Regions from separate parts of the Microbacterium sp. AC215 genome, predicted to be linked through region 2. Evidence: predicted binding sites of a transcription regulator. Region 2 holds the regulator's gene; the other holds the start of a gene.
What was found. The regulator LexA, encoded in region 2, represses DNA repair genes until DNA is damaged. The targets are predictions, from matches to a motif close to TCGAACANNTGTTCGA.

Region 1: recA (recombinase RecA) is a predicted target of LexA. The motif match lies at 2,210-2,225, and genes of this name have one in related genera.

The regions. Positions count from the first base shown of each region.
Region 1 is NZ_OZ409869.1:805,765-813,012, reverse strand. Features, by position in the region: gene ACZZZF_RS04265 (FtsK/SpoIIIE family DNA translocase) at 1-384, shown strand, start outside; gene pgsA (CDP-diacylglycerol--glycerol-3-phosphate 3-phosphatidyltransferase) at 384-959, shown strand; gene ACZZZF_RS04255 (CinA family protein) at 956-1,438, shown strand; gene ACZZZF_RS04250 (helix-turn-helix domain-containing protein) at 1,580-1,888, shown strand; gene ACZZZF_RS04245 (DUF3046 domain-containing protein) at 1,912-2,136, shown strand; gene recA (recombinase RecA) at 2,422-3,465, shown strand; gene ACZZZF_RS04235 (regulatory protein RecX) at 3,862-4,350, shown strand; gene miaB (tRNA (N6-isopentenyl adenosine(37)-C2)-methylthiotransferase MiaB) at 4,432-5,979, shown strand; gene miaA (tRNA (adenosine(37)-N6)-dimethylallyltransferase MiaA) at 6,012-6,950, shown strand; gene ACZZZF_RS04220 (dihydrofolate reductase family protein) at 7,009-7,248, shown strand, end outside.
Region 2 is NZ_OZ409869.1:3,729,817-3,737,064, forward strand. Features, by position in the region: gene ftsE (cell division ATP-binding protein FtsE) at 1-791, shown strand, start outside; gene ftsX (permease-like cell division protein FtsX) at 788-1,702, shown strand; gene smpB (SsrA-binding protein SmpB) at 1,788-2,264, shown strand; gene ACZZZF_RS18225 (S9 family peptidase) at 2,265-4,130, opposite strand; gene lexA (transcriptional repressor LexA) at 4,186-4,872, opposite strand; gene ACZZZF_RS18235 (LysM peptidoglycan-binding domain-containing protein) at 5,155-5,517, shown strand; gene ACZZZF_RS18240 (histidinol-phosphate transaminase) at 5,609-6,703, shown strand; gene hisB (imidazoleglycerol-phosphate dehydratase HisB) at 6,700-7,248, shown strand, end outside.

The DNA.
Region 1 (7,248 bases), 2.9 Mb from region 2:
GGCGACGATCTCGAGCTTCTTCTCGCCGCGGCCGAACTCATCGTGTCGTCGCAGTTCGGGTCAACGTCGATGCTGCAGCGCAAGCTCCGCGTCGGGTTCGCGAAGGCCGGTCGCCTGATGGACCTCCTCGAGTCGCGAGAGATCGTCGGCCCGTCAGAAGGATCCAAGGCGCGCGATGTGCTGGCGACGGCCGAACAGCTGCCCCAGGTCATGGCGAAGCTGCGAGGCGACGACACCCCGCCGAAGCCGCCTGCCCCCTCCTCGGCCGCGACTGCTGCCGGAACGCCGCACGACCCGGTCGAGGCGCAGTTCCAGGGACTTCCGGTGGTCGAGGCTGAAGACGATGGCGACGAAGACGCCTGGGGACTGACGGGACGCGACTGATGGCCATTCCACGGCAGCTTCCCAACGCGATCACGGTCGCGCGCATACCGCTCGCGGTGATCTTCTTCGTCCTCCTGCTGATCGGTGGCACGTTCGGACTCGACGACATCGCTGTCCGCTGGATCGCCGCCGTTCTCTTCATCGTCGCGATCTCGACCGATTGGGTCGATGGCTATCTGGCCCGCCGCTACGAGATCGTCAGCGACTTCGGAAAGCTCTGGGACCCGATCGCCGACAAGCTGCTCACCGGCGCCGGTTTCATCGGTCTCGCGATACTCGGCGAGCTGAACTGGTGGCTGGTGATTATCATCCTCATTCGGGAGTGGGGCATCACGATCCACCGTCTCATGGTGGCGAAGGAGCACGTCGTGGCTGCGGCCTGGATGGGCAAGATCAAGACGGCAGTGCAGGCGGTGGCCTTGTCCTGGGCGCTGCTTCCGTTGCACGTCGTGATCGGGCTGGAGCCGTGGCTGCTCGTGACCGCGATCCTGATGGTGCTCGTGCTGATCCTGACCGTGGCGAGCGGAATCGACTACATCGTCGCGCAGGTGCGAGGCGCGCGGCAGCCCTCGTGACATCTGCGTCGGCCGTCCTCGCCGCGCTGGTCGAGCGTGGCTGGACGCTCGGTGTCGCGGAGTCGTTGACGGGCGGTGCTCTCGCGGCCGAGTTCGTCTCCGTGCCGGGGGCGTCCGCCTCCCTGCGCGGAGCGATCGTCGCGTATGCCACCCCGGTGAAGCACACGCTGCTGGGCGTCGACGACGCGTTGCTCGACGCGCACGGTCCTGTCCACCCCGACGTCGCTCTCCAGATGGCGGCGGGGGTGCGCGGTGCGTTGAACGTCGACGGGGCCCCTGCCGACGTCGGCGTCTCGACCACGGGTATCGCGGGGCCGGACTCACCTGACGGTCAGCCGGTCGGCACGGTGCATGTGGCCGTGGTGACGCCGGATTCCTCGGTCACCGAGTTGTTTCGATTCGCCGGTGATCGTGCAGAGGTGCGGGCGCGGGCGGTCGACGCGGCGATCGATATGCTCGCTCGGGTTCTGCGGGAATAGGGGATGGGTGCGCTCCGTTATGTCCTATGTGCTCACACCGAAAGCACAGCGTGCGAAGGTAGATTTTGTGAAGGTCGGTAGGACTAGACTGGCGGTCTCTTCGAGGGAGACCTCGAGAAGGCGATCTGGGAGGAGGTTCCGATGATTCTTGTACGACAGGAAATCGGCGATGTGCTGAGGGACTTCCGCCTGCAGAAGGGGCGGACGCTCCGGCAGGTTGCAAGCAAGGCTTCTGTGGCGCTGGGCTATCTCAGCGAGGTCGAGCGGGGCCAGAAGGAAGCATCGAGTGAGATTCTCGCCTCGGTGGCTGACGCTCTGGATGTTCCCATCTCGATCATCATGCGAGAGGTCGGCGACCGGATCTCGGTCCTCGAAGGCATTCAGGTCTTCCCTGATGTCGTTCCGGACGACCTCGTGGCTTCTGTCGAGCCCGAGCTGTCGCTCCACTGAACGTCGGACTCTCATAGCCTCTGATGCGACGTAGTGAGTTCCTCCGCGCAGTCGATGCGGAATTCGGCGGTCGCGGGTCATCTCTGATCAGCGACCTCGTTCTGACTCAGCTCGCCGGGCGCACTGCCGACGAAGCGCTGGACGCTGGCGTCGCACCGCGCGAGATCTGGCTGGCGCTGTGCGCCGAGACGGATGTCCCCGTGGAGCGGCGACACGGTGCAGGTCGTCTGGAGCCGCGCAAGCGATGACCCTCTGAGGCGTTCGCGGCGAGGGCCGCGTTCGAGGCGGTTTCGATTTGCGACACGCCGCGACGGCGTGTCGTCGAATATGTGTTCGAAACGGGCGTAGTCTTCTGCACAAGTGGTTCAGAGACGTTTCTCTCCCTGTTTCGCGGTGCTGACGACGCAATGTCGGAGGCTCCTCCTACGGTGAAGAACAAGCCGAAGAGCCATACGCCTTGTCGGAGAGTTCCGCCCAGCCGGGAGGACCGCGACAGCCTACAGGCGGCACCACGCGAGCATAAGGAGCACGTCATGCCATCACCCGCTGACCGCGAGAAGTCCCTCGAGACCGCCCTCGCCCAGATCGATCGTCAGTTCGGAAAGGGCTCGGTCATGAGACTGGGCAGCGACGAGCGTGCGCCTGTCGCCGTCATTCCGACCGGTTCCATCGCTCTCGATGTCGCCCTCGGCGTCGGAGGACTGCCGCGTGGACGAATCGTCGAGATCTACGGTCCTGAGTCGTCGGGTAAGACGACGCTCACCCTCCACGCGATCGCCAACGCTCAGCGCGCCGGCGGAATCGCTGCCTTCATCGACGCCGAGCACGCGCTCGACCCTGACTACGCCGCGAAGCTCGGTGTCGACATCGACGCCCTTCTCGTCTCGCAGCCCGACACGGGTGAGCAGGCGCTCGAGATCGCGGACATGCTCGTCCGCTCCGGGGCGATCGACCTGATCGTCATCGACTCCGTGGCCGCGCTCGTGCCTCGAGCCGAGATCGAGGGCGAGATGGGTGACTCCCACGTGGGTCTGCAGGCTCGTCTGATGTCTCAGGCGCTGCGAAAGCTCACCGGTGGGCTCAACCAGACGAACACCACGATGATCTTCATCAACCAGCTGCGAGAGAAGATCGGTGTCTTCTTCGGCTCGCCGGAGACCACCGCGGGTGGAAAGGCGCTGAAGTTCTACGCGTCCGTCCGAATGGACATCCGCCGAATCGAGACTCTGAAGGACGGCACCGACGCAGTCGGAAACCGTACGAGGGTCAAGGTCGTGAAGAACAAGATGGCTCCGCCGTTCAAGCAGGCTGAGTTCGACATCCTCTACGGCGTCGGCATCTCCCGTGAGGGCAGCCTGATCGACTTCGGTGTGGAGCACGGCATCGTCAAGAAGTCCGGGTCCTGGTACACCTATGACGGTGACCAGCTGGGACAGGGCAAGGAGAACGCGCGAACGTTCCTGCTCAAGAACCCCGACATCGCGCTGGCGATCGAGACCCAGATCAAGCAGAAGCTCGGCATCGGAGGAGCCACCGAGGCACCTGCTGACGAGCTCGCCGAGCGCCGCCCGGCATGATCGTGATGGTTCGCGGTTGTGGCGCAACCGGAGTGAACCATGAGTGATGGCGGGGGCGAGCCTCAGGAGCTCGCCCCCATCATCCCTCTGTTCGGCCGCGATTCCGCGCGGATGACGCCGGTCGATCGAAGTACTGGCGGGTCCGATGCAGTCACCCCCCGCGCCGCGGAAGACGCAGGCCTCGTGGAATCGACGGCGGTGGGAGTCGCCTCCACCGGCGACTCGGCTCCAGCTCCACTCGTCGACTCTCGTGGGCCCAGCGAACGGCATCCTGCTCGAGGCGCTGCGGCTCGGTCTGCACCCCGATTGCGTGCACTGCAACCACACGACGACGACTCAGCAGATGAGAGCGGCGTCGATCCGTCGAAGCTGCGCGTCGACGCCGAGGAGCTTCTCGTGCGCAAGCTGAGGGCTCGATCGCTCTCGTTGTCCGAGGCGCGGATGGTGCTCAGGGGCTACGAAGAGAACGGCGTCCGGCTCGACTCCGGGTCGATCGACGACGTGATCGACGACTTCTGTCGCCGCGGCTACCTCGATGACGCGGTTCTCGCCGATCAGCTCGTGATGTCGGGAATCGAGCGAAAAGGACAGGGGCGGGTCGCTCTTTCGCGGGTGCTCTCGCAGCGGGGGATTCCCCGCGATGTGATCGACGCGGCATTGGGCGATGTTCCCGACGACGACGCGGAGCGCGCACTCGAGTACGCTCGCTCGAAAGCACGATCGATGTCCCGCCTTGACCCGGATACTGCTCTGAGACGCCTCGTCGGTCAGCTATCACGTCGCGGGTACAACGGTTCTGTCGCGATGACGGCTGCGAAGACGGCCCTCGCCGAGGGTTCTTCCGGCTCTTCCTCGTCGCGGGTCCGATTCGTCGATTCGGACTGAGGCGGCGGGGGGCGCGCACCTGCCCGGTAGCCGGCCCGGTCAGCGGCAGCGAGAGGGAACCGCTCGTACAATGGGGAGATCATGACTATCCCGCGCAGTGAACCGACGATCATCGCGTCGTCGTCAGCCGCAATCGACCGTAACGGGCGCCAGCGTTCGTACGAGGTCCGCACCTTCGGCTGCCAGATGAACGTCCACGATTCCGAACGTCTCTCGGGCTCGCTCGAAAGTGCGGGATACGTCCGAGCCACGGACGGCGCCGAGGCCGATGTCGTGATCATCAACACGTGCGCAGTTCGCGACAATGCCGCGGGCAAGCTCTACGGGACCCTCGGTCAGCTCGCTTCGGTGAAGCGCCGCAAGGACGGCATGCAGATCGCCGTCGGGGGCTGTCTCGCCCAGATGGACAAGCAAGCCGTTCTCGACAAGGCCCCATGGGTCGATGTGGTCTTCGGCACGCACAACATGGGGTCGCTTCCCGGCCTTCTCGAGAGAGCGCGACACAACGGTGACGCCGAGCTGGAGATCCTCGAGTCGCTCGAGGTGTTTCCCTCGACGCTCCCGACCAAGCGTGACTCTGCGCACAGCGGGTGGGTGTCCATCTCGGTCGGATGCAACAACACGTGCACCTTCTGCATCGTTCCGAGTCTTCGCGGCAAGGAGAAGGACCGCCGTCCGGGTGACATCCTGAACGAGATCCGCCTCCTCGTGGAGGACGGTGCCATCGAGGTCACCCTGCTCGGACAGAACGTCAACTCCTACGGCGTGGAGTTCGGCGATCGCCAGGCATTCGGCAAGCTCCTGCGCGCGGCGGGCGAGATCGACGGACTCGAGCGCATTCGCTTCACGAGTCCTCACCCGGCTGCGTTCACCGACGACGTGATCGACGCGATGGCTGAGACTCCCACTGTGATGCCGCAGCTTCACATGCCGCTGCAGTCCGGCAGCGATCGCATCCTCAAGTCCATGCGTCGTTCTTATCGCAGTGAGAGGTTCCTCGGAATCCTCGACCGCGTCCGTGATCGCATTCCGCATGCCGCGATCACCACCGACATCATCGTCGGGTTCCCCGGTGAGACCGAGGCGGACTTCGAGGACACGATGCGGGTGGTCGAACAGGCCCGCTTCTCGAGCGCCTTCACCTTCCAGTACTCGATCCGCGAGGGCACACCGGCGGCGACCATGGAAGACCAGGTTCCGAAGGCCGTCGTGCAGGAACGCTACAACCGGCTCATCGCGCTGCAGGAGCGCATCTCGCTCGAAGAGAACCAGAAGCAGATCGGCCGCGAGGTCGAGGTCCTCGTCTCGACGGGCGAGGGCAAGAAGGACGCCGAGACGCATAGGCTGACCGGCCGGGGAGAAGACAACCGCCTCGTGCACTTCGAGGTGACCCCGGGGTCGGCTGTTCCCCGGCCCGGTGACGTCGTCTCGGTGACCATCACCCATGCGGCTCCGTTCCACCTGCTCGCCGATGACCCGACGGGCTCCCCGCTCAAGATCCGTCGCACGCGCGGCGGGGACGCCTGGGATCGCGCCCAGGCGGAATCGTGCGCCGTGCCGGCGCCTGTGGCGCCCGACGGCACGCGGGCGGTGTCTCTCGGCCTGCCGACGCTGCGCGTCGGCAGGTGACCGCTGCTCGCGGCGAAGCCGGTATCCAAGGGATGACGGGTACGGAGCCGGGCGGCACGCAGGATGCGCCGCGGCTCTGGGCGGTCGTCGGCGCGACGGGGACGGGCAAGAGCGATCTCTCGCTCGATCTCGCCGAGGCGCTGCGCCGGCGGGGCAACGCGGCCGAGATCGTGAACGCCGATGCGATGCAGCTCTACCGCGGAATGGACATCGGCACGGCGAAGCTCGCCGCCGCAGACCGACGCGGTATTCCGCACCACCTCTTCGACGTGCGCGAGGTTGACGAGGAAGCGGCGGTCGCCTGGTATCAGCCTCTTGCGCGCTCCGTGATCATCGATATCCAGCGCCGTGGTGCTGACGCGATCCTCGTCGGCGGCTCCGGACTCTACGTCTCCAGCGTCGTCTTCGACTTCGCCTTCCCGCCGCGCGATCCGGTCATCCGCGCTCGGCTCGAACGCGAGCTCGAGGACGAGGGTGCGGGGGCGATGCTCGACCGCCTGAGAGCGCTCGACCCCGCCACGGCGGCGCGCGTCGACCCGCACAACGGGAGACGCGTGATCCGCGCCCTCGAGGTGCTCGAGCAGGGCAGCGCCACGCACGGTGCCGCTCTGCCGGAACAGCCGTCGCTCTGGCAGGCGGACACCCGACTGATCGGTCTCCATGTCGAGCGCAGCGTCCTCGTCGAACGGCTCGACGCACGGGTCGAACAGATGTGGCGTGCAGGCCTCGTCGACGAGGTGGCGGGGCTCCGGCGGCAAGGGCTCGAGGATGGCGTCACTGCGCAGCGTGCCATCGGCTACTCCCAGGCTCTGGGGCAGATCGACGGGCGGCTCAGTCAAGACGAGGCGATCGCCGAGACGCAGGCCCTCACGCGTCGGTATGCCCGACGTCAGGTGTCCTGGTTCAAGCGGTATCCGGGTCTCACCTGGCACGAACCCCCGGTCGACGCGACGGCACTCGTCGAGTCCTGAGTCGACATCTCCCTCACCGCCATCGCGCGATGTCGGTGACCGATGAGAAGGTGGATGCATGGCCACCCACTTCTACACGGCGAGCAGCCTCGACGGTTTCATCGCGACTGACCAGCACTCCCTCGATTGGCTCCTCAAGCAGGACATCGACGCCGAAGGACCGATGTCCTATGGGGCGTTCGAGAAGACGATCGGGGCGCTGGCCATGGGGGCATCGACCTACAACTGGGTCATGCAGCACGAAGAAGGGCGCTGGGGCTACGAGCAGCCGACCTGGGTGTTCACGCACAGGGAGCTC
Region 2 (7,248 bases):
ACTTCCGACTGCTGCCGTCGAAGACCGTCTACCAGAACGTCGCCTTCACTCTGCAGGTGACGGGCTCGTCGCGCGGCTTCATCCAGCAGGCCGTGCCCGAGGCGCTCGCGCTGGTCGGACTCGACGGGAAGCAGAAGCGGATGCCGCACGAGCTCTCCGGCGGCGAGCAGCAGCGCGTCGCGATCGCACGGGCGCTCGTGAATCGCCCCCAGGTCCTGCTCGCGGACGAGCCGACCGGAAACCTCGACCCGGCGACGTCGGTCGACATCATGCAGCTCCTCGCCAGGATCAATGCCGGAGGCACCACCGTGCTGATGGCGACACACGAGGCGGGCTTCGTCGACCAGATGCAGCGTCGGGTCATCGAACTTCGCGATGGCGAGATGGTGCGAGACGAGGTGCACGGCGGCTACGGAGACACGTCGAACATCCCGCGTCTGGTTCCCGAGGAGGTGCGCGGCGCCGCCGCGGCCGCTGCACTCACTGCTGTGCAGGAGGTGCAGCGCCAGACCGCCGACCTCTCGCTGGTCCGCGCCGCGCTCGCTGAGGAGCTCAGCGCGCAGCGCAAGGCGGAATCGGCGTCCGCAGACGCCGTCCCGACCGCATCCGAGACTCCCGAGGCTCAGGCGGCGCCGATCGAGCCGCCGGTGATAGACGAGCAGCCGGCGGTCGCCCTCGCGGCGCGGACGCATCCCATCGTGCTGCCGCAGGTCGACGTCGCCGAGCTCGGGGTGGCCGATCGACTCGGTCTGTCCGACGACGGCACGGAAGAAGTGGGGCCGACGTCGTGAGAATCGGACTCATCCTCGCGGAGGCCCTCGGAGGGCTTCGTCGCAACATCTCGATGGTCATCTCCGTCGTGCTCGTGACATTCGTCTCGCTGACCTTCGTCGGCGCCGCGATCCTGATGCAGGCGCAGATCGGCACGATGCGCGGCTATTGGACCGAGCGGGCGCAGGTCGCCGTCTACATGTGCTCCGACATCTCGGAGCAGGACACCTGCGTCGACGGCGGCGCATCGGAGGAGCAGGTCGACGCCGTGCGAGCACAGCTCGACGGCGAGGCGCTCGCTCCTCTCATCAGCGAGGTCAGCTTCGATTCCAAGGAAGACACGTACGCCAAGCTCGTCGATCAGCTCGGCGAGGACCAGGCGAGCGTGATCTCGCCCGAGCAGGCGTTCGAGGTCTTCTTCGTCACCATGAAGGATCCCGGCCAGTCGCAGGTCATCTCCGAGGCGTTCAACGGTGTCGCGGGGGTGGAGCAGGTCCAGGATCAGCTCCAGTACCTCGAACCCCTGTTCTCCGCCTTGACGGTCGCGACCTACATCGCGGTCGGTATCGCAGCGCTCATGCTGATCGCCGCCATCCTCTTGATCGGCACGACCATCAGGCTCTCCGCGTACGCCAGACGCAAGGAGATCGGGATCATGCGCCTGGTGGGGGCGTCCAACCGCTTCATCCAGACGCCGTTCGTCCTGGAGGGCGTCTTCGCTGCCTTCCTCGGCTCGGCCCTCGCAAGCGCGGCCGTCGTCGCCGGCGTCCACTTCGGCGTCGACGGCTACCTCCGAGGACGCGTGCCGTTCATCACGACCTGGGTGTCGATGCAGGACGCTGCCATCGTCGTCCCGGTGCTGATCGGCATCGGCGTCGTGCTCGCCGCGCTGTCGGCGGGTTTCGCGATCCGTCGCTGGCTTCGCACCTGACCCGCGCGCCGGTATAGACTGACAGGCTGTCGTGCGCCCGTGACGGGCACCGGAACCATTGCGCGACGCGGATCAGGAGAGAATCATGCCCAGGGAACGCGGGGAGAAGGTCGTCGCGACCAATCGTCGCGCACGTCACGACTACAACATCGAGAAGTCGTACGAGGCGGGGATGGTGCTCACCGGCACCGAGGTGAAGTCACTGCGCCAGGGGCGCGCGAACCTGAGCGACGGATATGCGTTCGTCAAGGGGAACGAGGTCTTTCTCGACTCGGTGCACATCCCGGAGTACTCGCAGGGCCACTGGACCAACCATTCGGCGAAGCGCGTCCGCAAGCTGCTGCTGCACCGTGAGGAGATCGCGAAGCTGCAGCACGCGGTCTCCGCCGGCGGCTACACGCTGATCCCGCTGAAGCTGTACTTCTCCGACGGTCGCGCCAAGGTCGAGATCGCTCTCGCCAAGGGAAAGCGCGAGTTCGACAAGCGCCAGACCCTCCGCGAGCGTCAGGACACCCGCGAAGCCGAGCGCGCGATGCGCCTGCGCAACCGCGTGGGGGAGTGATCAGCGCGCGGGCGTGAATCCGAACACGCGTCCGAGGAAAGCGAGCTCCCTCTCGAGGGCGTCGATGATCGTCTCGCTCGACCGGAAGCCATGGCCCTCACCCGGGTACAGCACGTACTCGTGCTCCACACCACTCGTCGCCAGCGCATCGCGGATCGCCTCGGACTGTGCCGGTGGCACGACACGGTCGTCCGCACCCTGCATCAGCAGCACCGGCACGTCGATCCGGTCGGCGTGCGTCAGGGGCGAACGCGCGACGTAGAGTGCCTCCGCCTCGGGCAGCGGACCCACCAGCCCCTCGATGTAGTGCGCCTCGAAGTCGTGGGAGTGCGCGCTCAGCATCCGCAGGTCGACCACTCCGTATCGGCTGATCCCCGCGGCGAACGTCCCTCCCCGCACCAGCGACGAGAGCACCGTCCAACCGCCCGCCGAGCCGCCTCTGATCGCGATGCGGGCGGGATCCGCGAGCCCGGCATCGGCGAGGCCGCGGGCCGCTGCGATCACGTCGTCGACGTCGACCACGCCCCATCCGCCGTCCAGCCGTTCGCGGTACGCACGGCCGTAGCCCGTCGATCCGCCGTAATTGACGTCGAGCACGCCGATGCCGCGGCTCGTCCAGAACGCGACGGCGGCGGACGCCGCGCCGGTCACATGCGCGGTCGGGCCGCCGTGGACGAGCACGATGTAGGGCGGGAGCTCGTCATCCGCGGCCGGAGCGTGGGCCGAGGGATTCGTCGGCGGGTACGCGAAGGCATGGACGGGCCCGTGCGAGCCGTCGACCAGGACCTCGGATGCGGGCGGCATCCACGCAGGATCGGTCGGCGCAGCTCCCGCGACGGCCTCGACGCGACCCGTGTCGACGTCGACGCACCAGACCCCGGGTTCTGTCGTCGAGCTGTTTCCGGAGAGCAGCACGCGGGAGCCCGCGACATCGTCGACACTCACGTGGCCGTCTGCGGGGAGGGGAATGCGGTGGGCGCTGCCGTCGGGGTCGATGACGATGACCCGGTCGCGACCGTTCGTGCGCACAGCCACGACGCGACCGTCGGCGAGCGGGCGGTACCAGCGATTGCCGAGCACCCAGAGGCCGTATCCCGTGTCGGCGTCGTCGTCGATGATCTGCTCCGCCGTGCCGACCGCCTGGGCTCCGCTGACACGCTGTCGGTGCAGAGCCCAGCGGCCCGAGGGATCGTCGGAGTACACGATCTCGTCGTCAGCCGTCCACTCGGGCTGCAGCGCGGCGCGAGTGGACAGCTCTGTGCGCGCGGTGCCGTCCGAGATCACCAACGACGCTCGCTGCCACGGCATCCGATCGCCGGACCACTCGACCCACGCTGCACGAGAACCGTCGGGAGACAGTGCCGGATGAGCGTAGAACGACTCGCCTTCGACGAGGGTCTTCAACAGCGCAGGCCGGTCGGATGCCGACCCGTCGGTCGGGATCTCGACGATGGCGCGTCGGTGAGGGGAGACGGACAGATCCTCCCGCACGGCGAACAGGCGGCCGCTCTGCAGACGCAGACCGCCGTGCGCCGGGCCCGGGGGTGTCAGAGGAACGGGGACACCGCCGCGGGGCATGCGGTGCACGCGCTGATCCTTGGCATCGACGAAGTACAGCGTGCCGTCGGCATCCGCGGTCCACGCCCCGCCGCCGTACTCGTGGACGCGAGACCGAGCACTCCATGGCGCGGGAAGGATCTCGGCACCCGTCGAACTTCGCACGGTCAGGCGACCGCCCTCGGCAGGGATCGACTCACCCCACCAGATCTCGTCAGCCACGAAGGCGCTGCCATCGATCCGCGGAGACGACGCGGCGATCCGGTCGGGGGTGAACGGAGAGGTCCAGGTACCGAACGGCGACGACATGGTTCGAGCCTATGGTGCGTCGACGCCCGCCGTCACCGCCAGGGTGGGAGGGGAGTCAGACCGCGCGCAGCACGGCGACGATCTTGCCGAGGATGACGGACTCGTCGCCGAGGATCGGCTCGAATGCGGAGTTGCGAGGCAGCAGCCAGGTGTGGCCGTCGCGTCGACGGAGAACCTTCACCGTCGCCTCGCCGTCGAGCATGGCGGCGACGATCTCGCCGTTCTCGGCGCTGCTTTGCGACCGCACCACGACCCAGTCGCCGTCGCAGATCGCCGCATCGATCATCGATTCGCCGGACACCTTGAGCATGAACAGGTCGCCCTTGCCGACGAGCTGCCGGGGGAGCGGGAAGATCTCCTCGACCTGCTGGTCGGCGGTGATCGGGACACCTGCGGCGATGCGGCCGACGAGCGGCACGAGCGCCGCATCGCCCACGGGGGTCGCCACATCGGCGGGATTCTCTCCGCTGGTGCCGGGGAGGTCGATGAGCACTTCCATGGCACGGGTCTTGCCGGGGTCGCGTCGCAGATATCCGCTCAGCTCGAGCTGGCCGAGCTGGTGGGTCACGCTGGACAGCGACTTGAGGCCCACGGCGTCGCCGATCTCTCTCATGCTCGGCGGGTACCCGTGACGGCTGATCGACGTCTGGATGACCTCGAGGATCGCCATCTGCTTGGGACTCAGGCTCTTGCGGCGACGGGTGCGCGGGACGTCGGCGTCGGGGGCGGAGATGTCGCTCATGGTGCTCCTCAGGTGTGCGATTCCGGCGTCTCAGTTCGAATGTCGGAGGCCCGTGGTGGGGTGTTGACATCGAAACCGTATCCGAGAATCGCGCCGAAGTGGAAGATCTGTTCGAGCGTGTCGGCCGATTCCCGGACTTCTGTTTCGAAGAACGCTTGACAGATGTTCGAATTCGAAGATAACTTCGGAACGTAGCTTCGCATTCACGGCTCCCGGCCGAGGCGCGAATGCGAACGCTACGCCAACTTCACCGCCCACGCGGTAGATGCAGAGGAGCACGACATGAGCACCATCACCTTCAGCAGTGCAGCAGTCCTTCCGGCTCGTCCGGCGACGCGGCTCAAGCTGACGGCGCGCGGTCGACGTGTCGTTCTCGCTGTCGCGGCCGTGCCGCTCGCAGCCGGGATCGCATTCGCCGCACTCAGCGGCGGCAGTGCGATGGCCTCAGGCGAGCAGACTGCCACGGCATCGTTCGCGACGGTGACGGTGATGCCCGGCGACACGCTGTGGTCGATCGCTGAGAGCGTGGCCCCCGGCGCGGATCCGCGCGACGTGATCGGTGACATCACGCGTCTGAACCTGCTGCGCGGCGGCGAGCTGCAGATCGGCCAGGAGCTGGCGATTCCGGCGCAGTATTCGGAATGAACCCGTGAGGGCCGTTCGATCGAGCGGTGCGGCGCGGATGCGCGTTCACACTCCGTCACCACGAGCGTCTGTGTAGCGAAGGCGGCCTACCATGGGAAGGGTGACTGCATCACTCGCCGACCTCCCTCTTCGCGACGACCTCCGAGGGCTCACGCCCTATGGAGCGCCGCAAGCGCCTCTTCCGATCGCACTCAACGTCAACGAGAACACGCATCCGGTTCCCGACGCGGTCGCCAGTGACATCCTGGACGACATCGCGGTCGCGCTCCGCGATGTCAACCGCTACCCGGATCGCGAGTTCACCACGCTCCGGGAAGGGTTCGCGGAGTATCTCGGTCATGGTCTCGAACCGGCTCAGATCTGGGCAGGCAACGGGTCGAACGAAGTCCTTCAGCACATTCTGCAGGCGTTCGGAGGGCCGGGCCGCACGGCGTTCAGCTTCGCCCCGACCTACTCGATGTATCCGCTGATCTCGAAGGGCACCGGAGCGCGTTGGGTCGCCGGCACCAGGCAGCCCGATTACACGATCACCCCCGAAGAGGCGGCAGCGCAGGTGCGAGATGTCGATCCTGACGTCATCCTGCTGTGCTCGCCGAACAATCCGACAGGCACGCCGCTGGGCCTCGACGTCGTCGAAGCCGTGTACGAGGCGTCGAACGGAATCGTCGTCGTCGACGAGGCGTACCAGGAGTTCGCGCCGCACGACGCGGCATCGGCTCTGACCCTTCTCGAGGGACGACCGCGGCTCGCCGTCTCCCGCACGATGAGCAAGGCCTTCGCCTTCGCGGGTGCCCGCGTGGGGTACCTCGCCGCGGATCCTGCCTTCATCGACGCTCTGCGGCTCGTGCGCCTGCCCTATCACCTCAGCGCTCTCACGCAGGCCGCAGCCGTCGCCGCTCTGCGCAACTCCGACGTGATGCTCGGCATGGTCGAGGAGATCGTCGAGCAGCGGGATCGCATCTCCGCGACACTCGAGGCGCTGGGCTACACCCCGCATGAGTCCTGGTCGAACTTCGTCCTGTTCGGGGGCGTCGCAGAGCCCCAGAAGGTCTGGCAGCAGCTCTACGAGCAGGGTGTTCTCATCCGCGACGTCGGGATCCCCGGGCACCTCCGCGTCACCGCGGGCACCGAGGCGGAGACCACGGCATTCCTCGATGCCCTCGCCTCGATAGGATCGGCTTCATGAGCAGCCCCGCCCAGACCCCGCGCACCGCCACGCGTGTGCGCAGCACGTCGGAGTCCACCGTCGAGCTCGAGCTGAACCTCGACGGCACCGGTGCGAGCCGTATCGACACGTCGGTGCCGTTCTTCGATCACATGCTGACGGCTTTCGCGAAGCACTCGCTCACGGACCTCACGGTGCGCGCCTCGGGGGACACGCAGATCGACGCACACCACACCGTGGAGGACATCTCGATCGTTCTCGGTCAGGCCATCCGTGAGGCGCTGGGCGACAAGTCCGGCATCTCGCGATACGGCGACGCTCTCGTGCCGCTCGACGAAGCGCTCGCGCAGGCTGTCGTGGACATCTCGGGGCGTCCCTATCTCGTTCACACGGGGGAGCCTGCCGGTTTCGAGCACCACCTCATCGGCGGCCACTTCACCGGTTCGCTCGTGCGCCACACGTTCGAGGCCATCACCTTCAACGCGGGACTCACGGTGCACGTACGCGTTCTCGGGGGCCGCGACCCCCACCACATCGCCGAAGCCGAGTACAAGGCATTCGCTCGG